2 regions of the Alishewanella sp. SMS8 genome follow, and region 2 is predicted to be linked to the other one. Evidence: predicted binding sites of a transcription regulator. Region 2 holds the regulator's gene; the other holds the start of a gene.

Region 1 (5,110 bases), on a different contig from region 2:
ATTTGAAGTTATTCGCAACGCCCATTTGTCTGCAAGATAGTTAACATATAACCAGCCTTTCTTATATTCTGTAACATTTTTATTTTGGATACAATGTGTTAGGTTTGGATAGCAGGATAAGCTTACATTAAAGGGCCGATTACCGCTAACTGGATCATTTGTTATTTCACCATCAGTATTTTTACCCTCGCGCTAGCAAAAAACAGACTAGGTTAAATGTAAAGCTTGGCAACTCGCATGTTTCATGCAATGCAAGCTGCCAAACTGACGTTAAGTAACGTTATGCACGTTTACTAACACTTAAGGATTATAGCTCACATTCAACGTTACGCCACTAAAAGTACTATAGGCACGAATACTGATGTGCCACGTTGTCGCGGCGGGGTTGCTGATACTGCAGGTTTCATTGTTTCCCTGTAAATAGGGACGACAATCAAAGCTGCTGGTTGTTGGCCGCGCGCCGCGTCTGACGTACAGATCGGCATCTCCTGTTCCGCCAGCGATACTGGCAGTAAAATTCTGCATGCCGGCCGGTATGTTAATGGTGTAATGCAACCAGTTATTGCGACTAGCAGACAGATTGGGCAGCGTACTGCTACTGCCTGTGGCGCCTGATCCTGAGCCTGTTGCGGCAAGCACTGCGGCATTGGCATCAACTAAGCCGACACCACAACCTGAGCAGCTTGCAGGGAAACTACGGGCTGAGGTTTTCAGAATATCTTCAATTTGATCCGGGGTGGCGTTCGGTTTGGCTTGCTTGATTAACGCGGCGATACCGGCAACATGTGGTGCGGCCATCGATGTGCCTTGGCTGTACCCATAGCTGTCATTGGCGGGTGTCGTTGAACCGCTGTTGTAAGTAGATAATACGCCACTTGGATCATTGGAAGAAGACATCGCGCCACCCGGTGCAGCGACATCGACACTGCTGCCAGTATTAGAGTAATAAGCGCGTCCACCCTGGCGGTTAGTTGAAGCAACATTCACCACACCACTACAATTACCTGGGTTAAAATTATTGGCATTACCATTGTCATTGCCAGCGGCAACCACAATCACCGTACCGCGGCTGCGCGCTTGGTTAATGGCGCTTTGGGTGGTGCTATTACAGCTGCCAGAGCCACCCAAGCTCATGTTAATGACGCTGGCAGGGTTGGCATTGGCGGGTACGCCAGACACTGTGCCGCCTGATGCCCAGATAATGCCGTCTGCGATATCGGAGGTGTAGCCACCACACTTACCTAAGACTCTAACCGGCACCACTTTAGCGTTAAAGGCTACACCGGCAACGCCAGTATTGTTATTACTGACTGCGGCTACAGTGCCAGCAACATGGGTACCATGCCAACTGGACGCTCTAAACGACGTTGGTTGACCACCGCCACACTCGCCGACATTCGTCCAATCACCTGGATCGCGGGCATCGCTATCGCGGGCATTACCATCGTTACCAATAAAAGCATCAGAGATCATGTCATAGCCTGGTAAGAGGTTAGCATTTAAATCCACATGGGGCCGATAGCCGGTATCCAGTACTGCCACCACCACGCCTTGGCCTGTTGCCTTGTCCCACGCGGCTGGCGCACGGATGCCGCCGGTGTTTTCATAATAATGCCATTGGTTCGCATATTGGGTGTCATTCGGTGCTAGGGTGGGTTGCAGTAACATGTCTTCTTCGACCAGTTCTACATCATCATCTTGAGCCAATTGATGGAGTAATGTCTCCGTTTCAGCAACTGATAAACGGCGCTCGGCACTGAACACGGCATGTTTTTCTAAGGCCGTTTCGCGCACAAATTTTATTTTTTCCCCCGCGCGTTGACTAAAGCGCTCGGCTTTTGCTTTCATCCGTTCGGCTTTGCGTTGCTGAGCCATGGTGGCTGGTAGGCTCTGTAGCATGGTATCGGTGTTGGTTTCTTTATATTTGATGATCACGCGGGTAACAGGGCCAGTTGAAGTGTCGTTATCCTGATTTGCAATCGCTGCGGTGTTGAATAATGCACCGGGTAAACAAAGCACGGCTATTGCCGTTAATTTAAACTTCTGAGTAAGCATGGTATGACCTTTTTTATAATGTTGTTATTACCTGGATGTAAGGTGATGCGAAATGAATGACAACTTCGCAACACCGCTATTATTAATAGGACAAACTTGGCGTAGCTGTAAATCAGCAAAATCTGTATAAAATGAGCTGCTTATGTAGCCATAGCGGTATGAGGCCCCAAAAAAGGTCTTTTTTAAGCATAATAAAAAAAGGAACAAGTCATAAGCTACGCCTGCCCAATTGAAACTGTAAATATTTTGTAACAAGGGAATTTTATTCTAAATAGTTATAGATTTCTCATTTGGAGAGCAAATTGAATCTAAAGAAGACACAATTACAGCAACATCAACTAGTTATTTGGTATTAGCAGATAAAGAGTACTATGTCGATTTGCACTGGACAGCCTAGTCTAATGCGCCATACTCAACAGCATAGTGGTGAGGTTGAGCGTATATGCCTGATGAACATAAGAATGAAATTGTACCTATCCTCTCCGGCGGGGGAACCCGATTAAGTTGTCATATAGGCGTATTAAAAGCTTTAGCGGATATGCAGTTATATTATCGGCATCTGGTGGGGGTTTCCGGTGGCAGTGTGGTTGCTGCTTTTTGTGCCGCAGGTTGGTCGTTAGAGCGTATTGCGCAATTGGCATTAGATACCGATTTCCGGGTGTTTAAGGGGGTTTCTATTACCACCTTACTGCGCACCGGTGGGTTATGTAATGGCGATCGGTTTGAAGACTGGCTTGATCTGCAACTAGAGGGTCGTACCTTCGCTGATTTGGCGATTGATTTGCATGTGCTCGCTACGGATATCAGTGGCGGCGGGCCGGTCGTCTTTAATCGTCAGCTAACACCCGATCTTAAAGTAGCTAAAGCTATCCGCTTTTCGATGTCGATACCGATATTTTTTTCATTTAAACGTTATGGAGAGCATGTCCTTACCGATGGTGTGATCTTGTCAGAAGATGCCTTGCATCGCGATTGGTCTAGTCGGGGGATACCCTTAGTCAGTTTTCGCTTAAAAAGTGAAGCAGGCTATCGGCCCATTCAACAACGGCGCTTCTTACCCATCATCTCTTATTTACAGATGCTCATTCAAACCTTTATGAATGCGGTATCGCGAGAATATGTGCACGCTGAGTATTGGCACAACACGATAGTGGTCAATACCGGCGATATTTCTGCGGTCAATTTTGATTTAAGCATGTTACAAAAACAGCGCTTATATGAACAGGGCTATAGCACTGCGATGGCGATTGTACCGAAAAAACTTCCAAAATTGTTCTGAGCGAGCGGTTAAACAGCTCGATCAAAATGAAATTAAATTACATTTTTATTAATTTTCGTATTGCTTGAATAATGTGCAACCTAAATGTCACTTAGTTTTATTTGTTGTGCTATGCCTTTATTATATTGATTTAATTGGTTTATATTTTTCATGGTGAAGCGGTCTTTAGATTTTCTATTATAGATTAATTTAATTAATCTATTCATTCATTTCTTCTCGTTTGTCGAAACTTACAGGATCTTGTAACTTTATTACGTGCCCAGCAATAACGGCACATCAAATTAATTTTGCAGGAGAGACCAGACATGACTATTTCAACTCGTAAATTTATTACCCGTATGGCGGTGGTACTGTTGTCGTCAAGTCCATTACTCGCTTCTGCCGCGAGCACGGGCTACAAGATGGCTTTAATTGACAATGCACCTGGTGCTGAATATATTCAGGCAGGTCAGTATGACAAAGCCATTGCTTCCGCCCAAGCGCCGTCGCAGGCTGATGCTGAGTCGTTTTATGGCCAAGTTAGCCTATGTGTCGCTTATAGCCGGATGAACGAACTAGACTTAGCTGCCACAGCGTGTGACAACGCCGTATATCGTGCCGCAACCTTAAAAGCGGTTACGGGTTCAGCTAAACGTGAAATGCGCGCTTTAGCGTTAAACAACCGTGGTGTCATTAAGTTATTAGCCGGTGATAAAGTGGCGGCATTACAAGACTTTATGCTAGCAGTACGTTTAAACGATTCCGCTATAACAGCGGCTAACTTAGAGCGTTTAACCTTCAGTATCAATGAAGGTCAAGAAATCGCGATGCAAACGGCAGAATAACTTGAGTTTGCTACAAACAACGCCTGGCTTAGTGTCAGGCGTTTTTTTTGGGTGATGGCCAGCCGTATAAGAGTAAGAAGCTGGCATATTGCTGCGAAGTATTTTTTTGTAATAAAGTGGATTGCCCTTGTTCCTGCAGGCTAAGCAAACCCAGTGTCAGGTTTGCGGCTTTCTGTGCTGTCGCATCATTAAAGGTTAGCAGCGCCATACAAAGAGAGTCTGAACAATTAAGTTGCTGCAGCTGCCCCACCTGTGCTGCTTGGAGTCGTTGTTGTAGTCGTTTTTGGCGATCATAACTGCTGGTTTGTGTAATGTGTTGCTCTAGATCCCACATCGCCTCTTGTAACTGTTCGTTGCTCTGCGCCATAAACGCTTGGTTCAGTTCAATCGAAGTACTGCCGTCTGGTTGTTGCAGCACTTGGCGTAAATCGAACGGTTCAACAGTTCGTGTAAAATCGTTAGCCTCAGGTGTATCCGTTGTTTTATTTACCGTGTCAGGCAAAGCTTTAACAGTGCTTGCTAAAGCAGAATTGGGGATGGTTGTTCTATCCGTTGAGCTTGCGGTTGTTGGTGCAGGTGACTGATCTGGCATTGGCAGAGCCATATTTTTACCGACCCACTTTCCCACCTGAAAGGCACTGAATACAGCGATTAGTGCAAGCAATACCCAAAACAGTGATTTACGCATAGTCATCTCGCAAAGTTGCCAATTTGAAAAATAATTGTTTATTTATAGCTGTGTTGGCGGGTCTGGTCAATTTTTTGAATAGGTTGCCTGAAGCTAAAAACACGAAGCGCAGCAATTTGCTGCGCTTTTGGTCATGATGTGGCGTTAAATTTGATAAGTGCTACCATCTTTGGCGGTGAAGCTTTTATCACCACGGCAACGACAACTGACTTGCCGGCCGGTGATCATGCTGAACCAATGGCATACCGGATCGGTGGTTTGTAA
Region 2 (5,110 bases):
ACCCTCGCCTCTACTGGCTCTCCGGCTTTTTTTGTGCATCCAGGCGAAGCGAGCCATGGTGATTTGGGTATGTTGTCAAAAGACGATATCGTTATCGCCATCTCCAATTCTGGTGAAACAGCAGAATTACTGACCATAGTGCCAATTATCAAACGCATGGGTATTCCACTGATCGCCATGACCGGGAAAGCGGATTCTACGTTAGCGCGCTTGGCCGATATTCACTTATGTGTAGCTGTACCTCAAGAAGCTTGCCCACTTGGCCTAGCGCCCACCGCCAGCACCACGGCGACACTGGCGATGGGTGATGCCTTGGCTGTCGCGGTGTTAGATATTAGAGGCTTTTCAGCCGATGATTTTGCGTTATCGCATCCCGGTGGCAGCCTTGGTCGCAAGTTATTGTTGCGCTTAGAAGATTTAATGCATAAAGAGAATTTAGTGCCTATCGTACCGCAAGAGGCCAGCATTAAAGATGCCTTATTAGAGATTTCACGCAAAGGGCTCGGCATGACCACCGTGGTCGATGCACAAGGTCGCTTAGCTGGGCTTTTTACAGACGGTGATTTACGACGTATTCTTGATCAACGTATTGATATACACAGCACCTCTATTGCCAAGGTGATGACGGTCAATTGCATTACGGTTAAAGCAGAAATGCTCGCCGCCGAAGCGTTAAATATTATGCAGCAACGAAAAATTAATGGCCTGATCATTGTTAACGAGCAGCGCGAGCCAATCGGCGCCATGAATATGCACGACTTACTGCGAGCAGGAGTAATGTAACATGGACTTATATCGCCAGTTGTACCAAGCTATCAGTGATACTAACGCCAGCCGCGCGGCTGATATTAAATTACTTATCTGTGATGTCGATGGCGTATTTTCGGATGGGCGCATTTACTTAGGTAATCAAGGTGAAGAGCTAAAAGCCTTTCATACCCGGGATGGCTATGGCATTAAAGCACTGCGCCAAGCTGGCATAGAAGTAGCCGTGATAACAGGGCGACAATCGGCCATTGTGGAGCAGCGTATGAAATCGCTAACTGTGCCCTATATTTATCAAGGGCAAGAAAATAAAACAGCTGCATTTCAAGCGCTGCTCGCTGAACTGCAATTAGATGCCAGCCAAGTCGCTTATATCGGTGATGATTTGGCCGATTGGCAAGTCATGCAACATTGTGGCTTAGCCGTCGCGGTAAAAGATGCACATCCTTATTTGCAAAAGCACGCCCATTTAGCAACGTCATTACCTGGCGGCTTTGGTGCAGTGCGCGAATTATGCGATCTGTTACTGATTGCGCAACAGCGATTTTTACAATTTGATGGCAGCAGCTCATGAGAAAGTTTTTTGTGCTCATCGTCATGTTACTCGTGATAGTCGCGGGCTACCTGTGGTTGAATCCCAGCGTTGAGCAAGTGGATCTGCAAGTGGATCGAGAATTTCAACCGGATTACATTGCTGAAAATGTTACCTTGCGCATCTACGACAATGAGGGCTATATTGCCGATCACGTGCAGGCGCTGAAATTAGAGCATTTTGAACAGCTCGGCTTTACGCAGTTTGATCAACCGCGCTATACCCTGTTTAATAAAGCACATCAGCCTGCTTGGGAAATCAGTAGCTTACAAGGTGTCTGGTTTCCTGAAGATAAGATTATTTTGGAAAACCAAGTGGTTTTGCAAAACAAACAAACCCTAGGTTTAGTAGAACGCGTTGAAACGGCCTCATTACAACTGATGTTGCCTGAAAAAAGTATTCATACGCATGAAATCGTTCAGATCACCGGCGCCGGTTTTTTCATTAAAGGGCAAGGTATGCATGTCGATTTAACAAAAGAAACCATACAATTGCAAAAGCATTTAGAGACGGTATATTTCAATGAAAATTAATAGCTTAATGATTGTTTTGGCCTTTTTTTCTGCCGTTAGTTTGGCCGCCGAACCGGATCATAAACAGCCCATCTCGGTCGATGCAGATAAAACCTTAGCCTCATTAATTGACAGCATTGCCAGTTATGCCGATAACGTTGTCGTACGTCAGGGGTCCATGTTGATCAAAGCAGACAAACTTGAAGTCGACGCCAGTGCTGGTAAAGGTAAAGAGGTGTTTATTACAACAGGCTCACCGGCGACCTATTCACAAACTCTGCAAGGTGATCGTCCTGTAACCGCTCAAGCGAATGAGATCCGATTTGACCGTGCCAGCCGAATTTTAACGTTATCGGGTAATGCCGAAGTGATGCAAAGCGGTAGCTTAGTGCGCGGTGCCGTGATCCGTTACAACATTGAATTACAACAATTAAGTGCTGAAGGTGAGCAAAATCGTCGCGTTACCACGATTTTCACCCCAGAAAACAAGGACAATCCATGAAGTTAGTGGTCTCGCACCTCGCCAAAAGCTATAAAAGCCGGCAGGTAGTGAAAGATGTCAGCTTAGAGGTCAATGCAGGGCAAATCGTCGGTTTATTGGGCCCTAACGGTGCAGGTAAAACGACAACCTTTTACATGATTGTTGGCTTAGTTCCCTCGGATAAAGGCACCATTACCCTCAACGAGCAAGATATTACTTTTGCTCCGATCCACCAACGTGCCCGCGCCGGCATTGGTTATTTACCGCAAGAAAGCTCGATTTTTCGTAAATTGACTGTGCATGAAAACTTATTGGCCATTTTGCAAACCCGCAAAGATTTAAGCACGCAACGCCGCGCTGAAATTGCCGATGATTTATTAGAAGAATTTCATATCGGCCATATCCGCAACAGTTTAGGGATGGCGTTATCTGGTGGCGAGCGTCGTCGGGTTGAGATCGCGCGAGCATTAGCCGCTGATCCCGCTTTTATTTTATTAGACGAACCGTTCGCTGGCGTTGACCCGATTTCAGTACTTGATATCAAAAAAATCATTCAACACCTCGCCCAACGTGGCATTGGTGTTCTCATTACTGACCATAATGTGCGTGAAACGTTAGATGTTTGTGAAATCGCTTATATTGTCAGTCATGGCGAACTGATTGCAGCCGGTTCTCCGCAAGATGTTCTAGCAAATCAGCAGGTACGTGATGTATACCTAGGTGAGCAATTCAGGCTATAGTAAAGAAGATAGAACGCAACTGCGCATTCAGGAGAGAATTACAGGTACATGAAGCCCTCTTTGCAACTCCGCCTAGGACAACAGCTTACCATGACGCCACAACTGCAACAGGCGATACGCCTATTACAGTTGTCTACCATTGAGCTACAGCAAGAAATACAGGAAGCGTTAGACGCGAACCCGTTACTCGAAGGCGATGATGATTTCGAACGTCAGCCAGATGAGGTTGATCACAGTCTTGGCAATATCAATCGCGATACCCTTGACGATCCACGCAACAAAAACTCAGAGCAAAAAGACGCTGCCGATCGCGATACCAGCGATGATCTGAATCAACAAAACATCCAAGAAGATTTACCGCTAGATAATAACTGGGATGACTTAGTCAGTGCCGCCCCTGTTAGCAGTGGCAACATGCCTGATGACGATATGGTGTATCAGGGTGAAACCAGCGATACCCTGCAAGATTATTTACGTTGGCAAATGCAACTGACGCCCTTTTCTGAAATCGACCGGGCTATTGCTGAGATCATTATTGAAGCCATCGATGACAATGGTTTTTTAAGTATCAGCTGCGAAGAAATACTCGACTCACTGCAATCTAACGAGGTCGAGGCCGACGAAGTTGAAGCCGTGATTAAACGCATTCAATTATTTGATCCGGTCGGGGTTGGCGCGCGCTCGGTGCAAGAGTGTTTACTGGTGCAGTTACGGCAGTTTGAGCCAACTACCCCCTATTTAAATGATGCAAAACTCATTATTAGCAACTATACCGAATTTTTAGCAAATAGAGACTTTCGTTCTTTGATGCGCGTGACTAAACTCAAAGAAGAAGAGTTAAAGGAAGTCATGCAGTTGATCCACAGTTTAAATCCACGGCCGGGTGCTGATGTGATTAAACAAGAACAGCAGTATGTGATTCCTGATGTCACGGTGACAAAAGTAAAAGGTCGTTGGCAAGTCGAATTAAACGCTGACGCTATGCCCAAAATACGGATCAATCAGCAATATGCGGCGATGAGCAAAACCGCTAAAAATTCCGCTGATACGCAATTTATTCGTTCGCACTTGCAAGAAGCTAAATGGTTTTTAAAGAGCTTAGAAAGCCGAAACGATACTTTACTCAAAGTAGCCAATTGCATTGTGCAGCAACAACAAGCCTTTTTTGAGCATGGTGAAGAAGCCATGAAACCGATGGTATTGAATGATGTTGCAGAAATGGTCGGTATGCATGAGTCGACGATCTCACGCGTCACCACTCATAAATATATGCATACACCACGTGGAATTTTTGAACTTAAGTTCTTTTTCTCCAGTCATGTTAGTACAGAGAGTGGTGGTGAATGTTCTTCCACTGCCATTCGTGCTTTTATTAAAAAATTGGTGGCGGCAGAAAATCCGGCAAAACCGCTAAGTGACAGTAAAATGGCGGAGATTTTGTTAGAACAAGGGATAAACGTGGCTAGGCGAACTATCGCTAAATACCGCGAATCGTTGTTTATTCCGCCGTCAAATCAACGAAAGACCCTGCTGTAAGTGTCTTAACTAAAAGGAAGAGTCTATGCAAATCAATTTAACAGGCCGTCACGTCGAAATTACCGAAGCCTTAAAAGATTATGTCGAGAATAAATTTGCTAAGCTAGAGCGTCATTTCGAGAACATTAATAATGTACATGTCATCTTAAACGTGGAAAAATTACAACAGATTGCCGAAGCTAAAATCCATCTCACCGGTGGCGAAGTGTTTGCGGTGTCTGAGAACGAAAACATGTATGCTGCGATTGACCAGTTAATAGACAAACTCGATCGGCAGGTCATTAAACACAAAGAAAAACTGTCACGACACTAAGACATTATTATGAATTTAAACGCAATGTTAGCGGAGAACTGCACGAAAAGTGCAGTTCTATTTAACAGTAAAAAACGTATCCTCGAATATATCGCCGAACTGGCTCACCAGCAGCTTCCCGAACTATCTGAATACACGATTCTTGAAGCCTTAATGACCCGTGAAAAACTC

Evidence for each region. Region 2 encodes sigma-54, which starts transcription at its own class of promoters, with help from an activator protein. Its sites were predicted from a motif close to GTTGGCACGNNNNTNGNNT; they were not measured.
Region 1: a site for sigma-54 is predicted at 2,101-2,119, ahead of ORJ01_RS09975 (S8 family peptidase). Genes of this name have one in related genera too.

Annotation. Positions count from the first base shown of each region.
Region 1 is NZ_JAPJEA010000002.1:537,680-542,789, reverse strand. It holds gene ORJ01_RS09975 (S8 family peptidase) at 301-2,055, opposite strand; gene ORJ01_RS09970 (patatin-like phospholipase family protein) at 2,498-3,334, shown strand; gene ORJ01_RS09965 (hypothetical protein) at 3,640-4,158, shown strand; gene ORJ01_RS09960 (hypothetical protein) at 4,193-4,846, opposite strand; gene ORJ01_RS09955 (malate synthase) at 4,991-5,110, opposite strand, start outside.
Region 2 is NZ_JAPJEA010000001.1:1,180,916-1,186,025, forward strand. It holds gene ORJ01_RS05435 (KpsF/GutQ family sugar-phosphate isomerase) at 1-783, shown strand, start outside; gene kdsC (3-deoxy-manno-octulosonate-8-phosphatase KdsC) at 785-1,339, shown strand; gene lptC (LPS export ABC transporter periplasmic protein LptC) at 1,336-1,890, shown strand; gene lptA (lipopolysaccharide transport periplasmic protein LptA) at 1,880-2,371, shown strand; gene lptB (LPS export ABC transporter ATP-binding protein) at 2,368-3,090, shown strand; gene ORJ01_RS05460 (RNA polymerase factor sigma-54) at 3,139-4,626, shown strand; gene hpf (ribosome hibernation promoting factor) at 4,652-4,939, shown strand; gene ptsN (PTS IIA-like nitrogen regulatory protein PtsN) at 4,946-5,110, shown strand, end outside.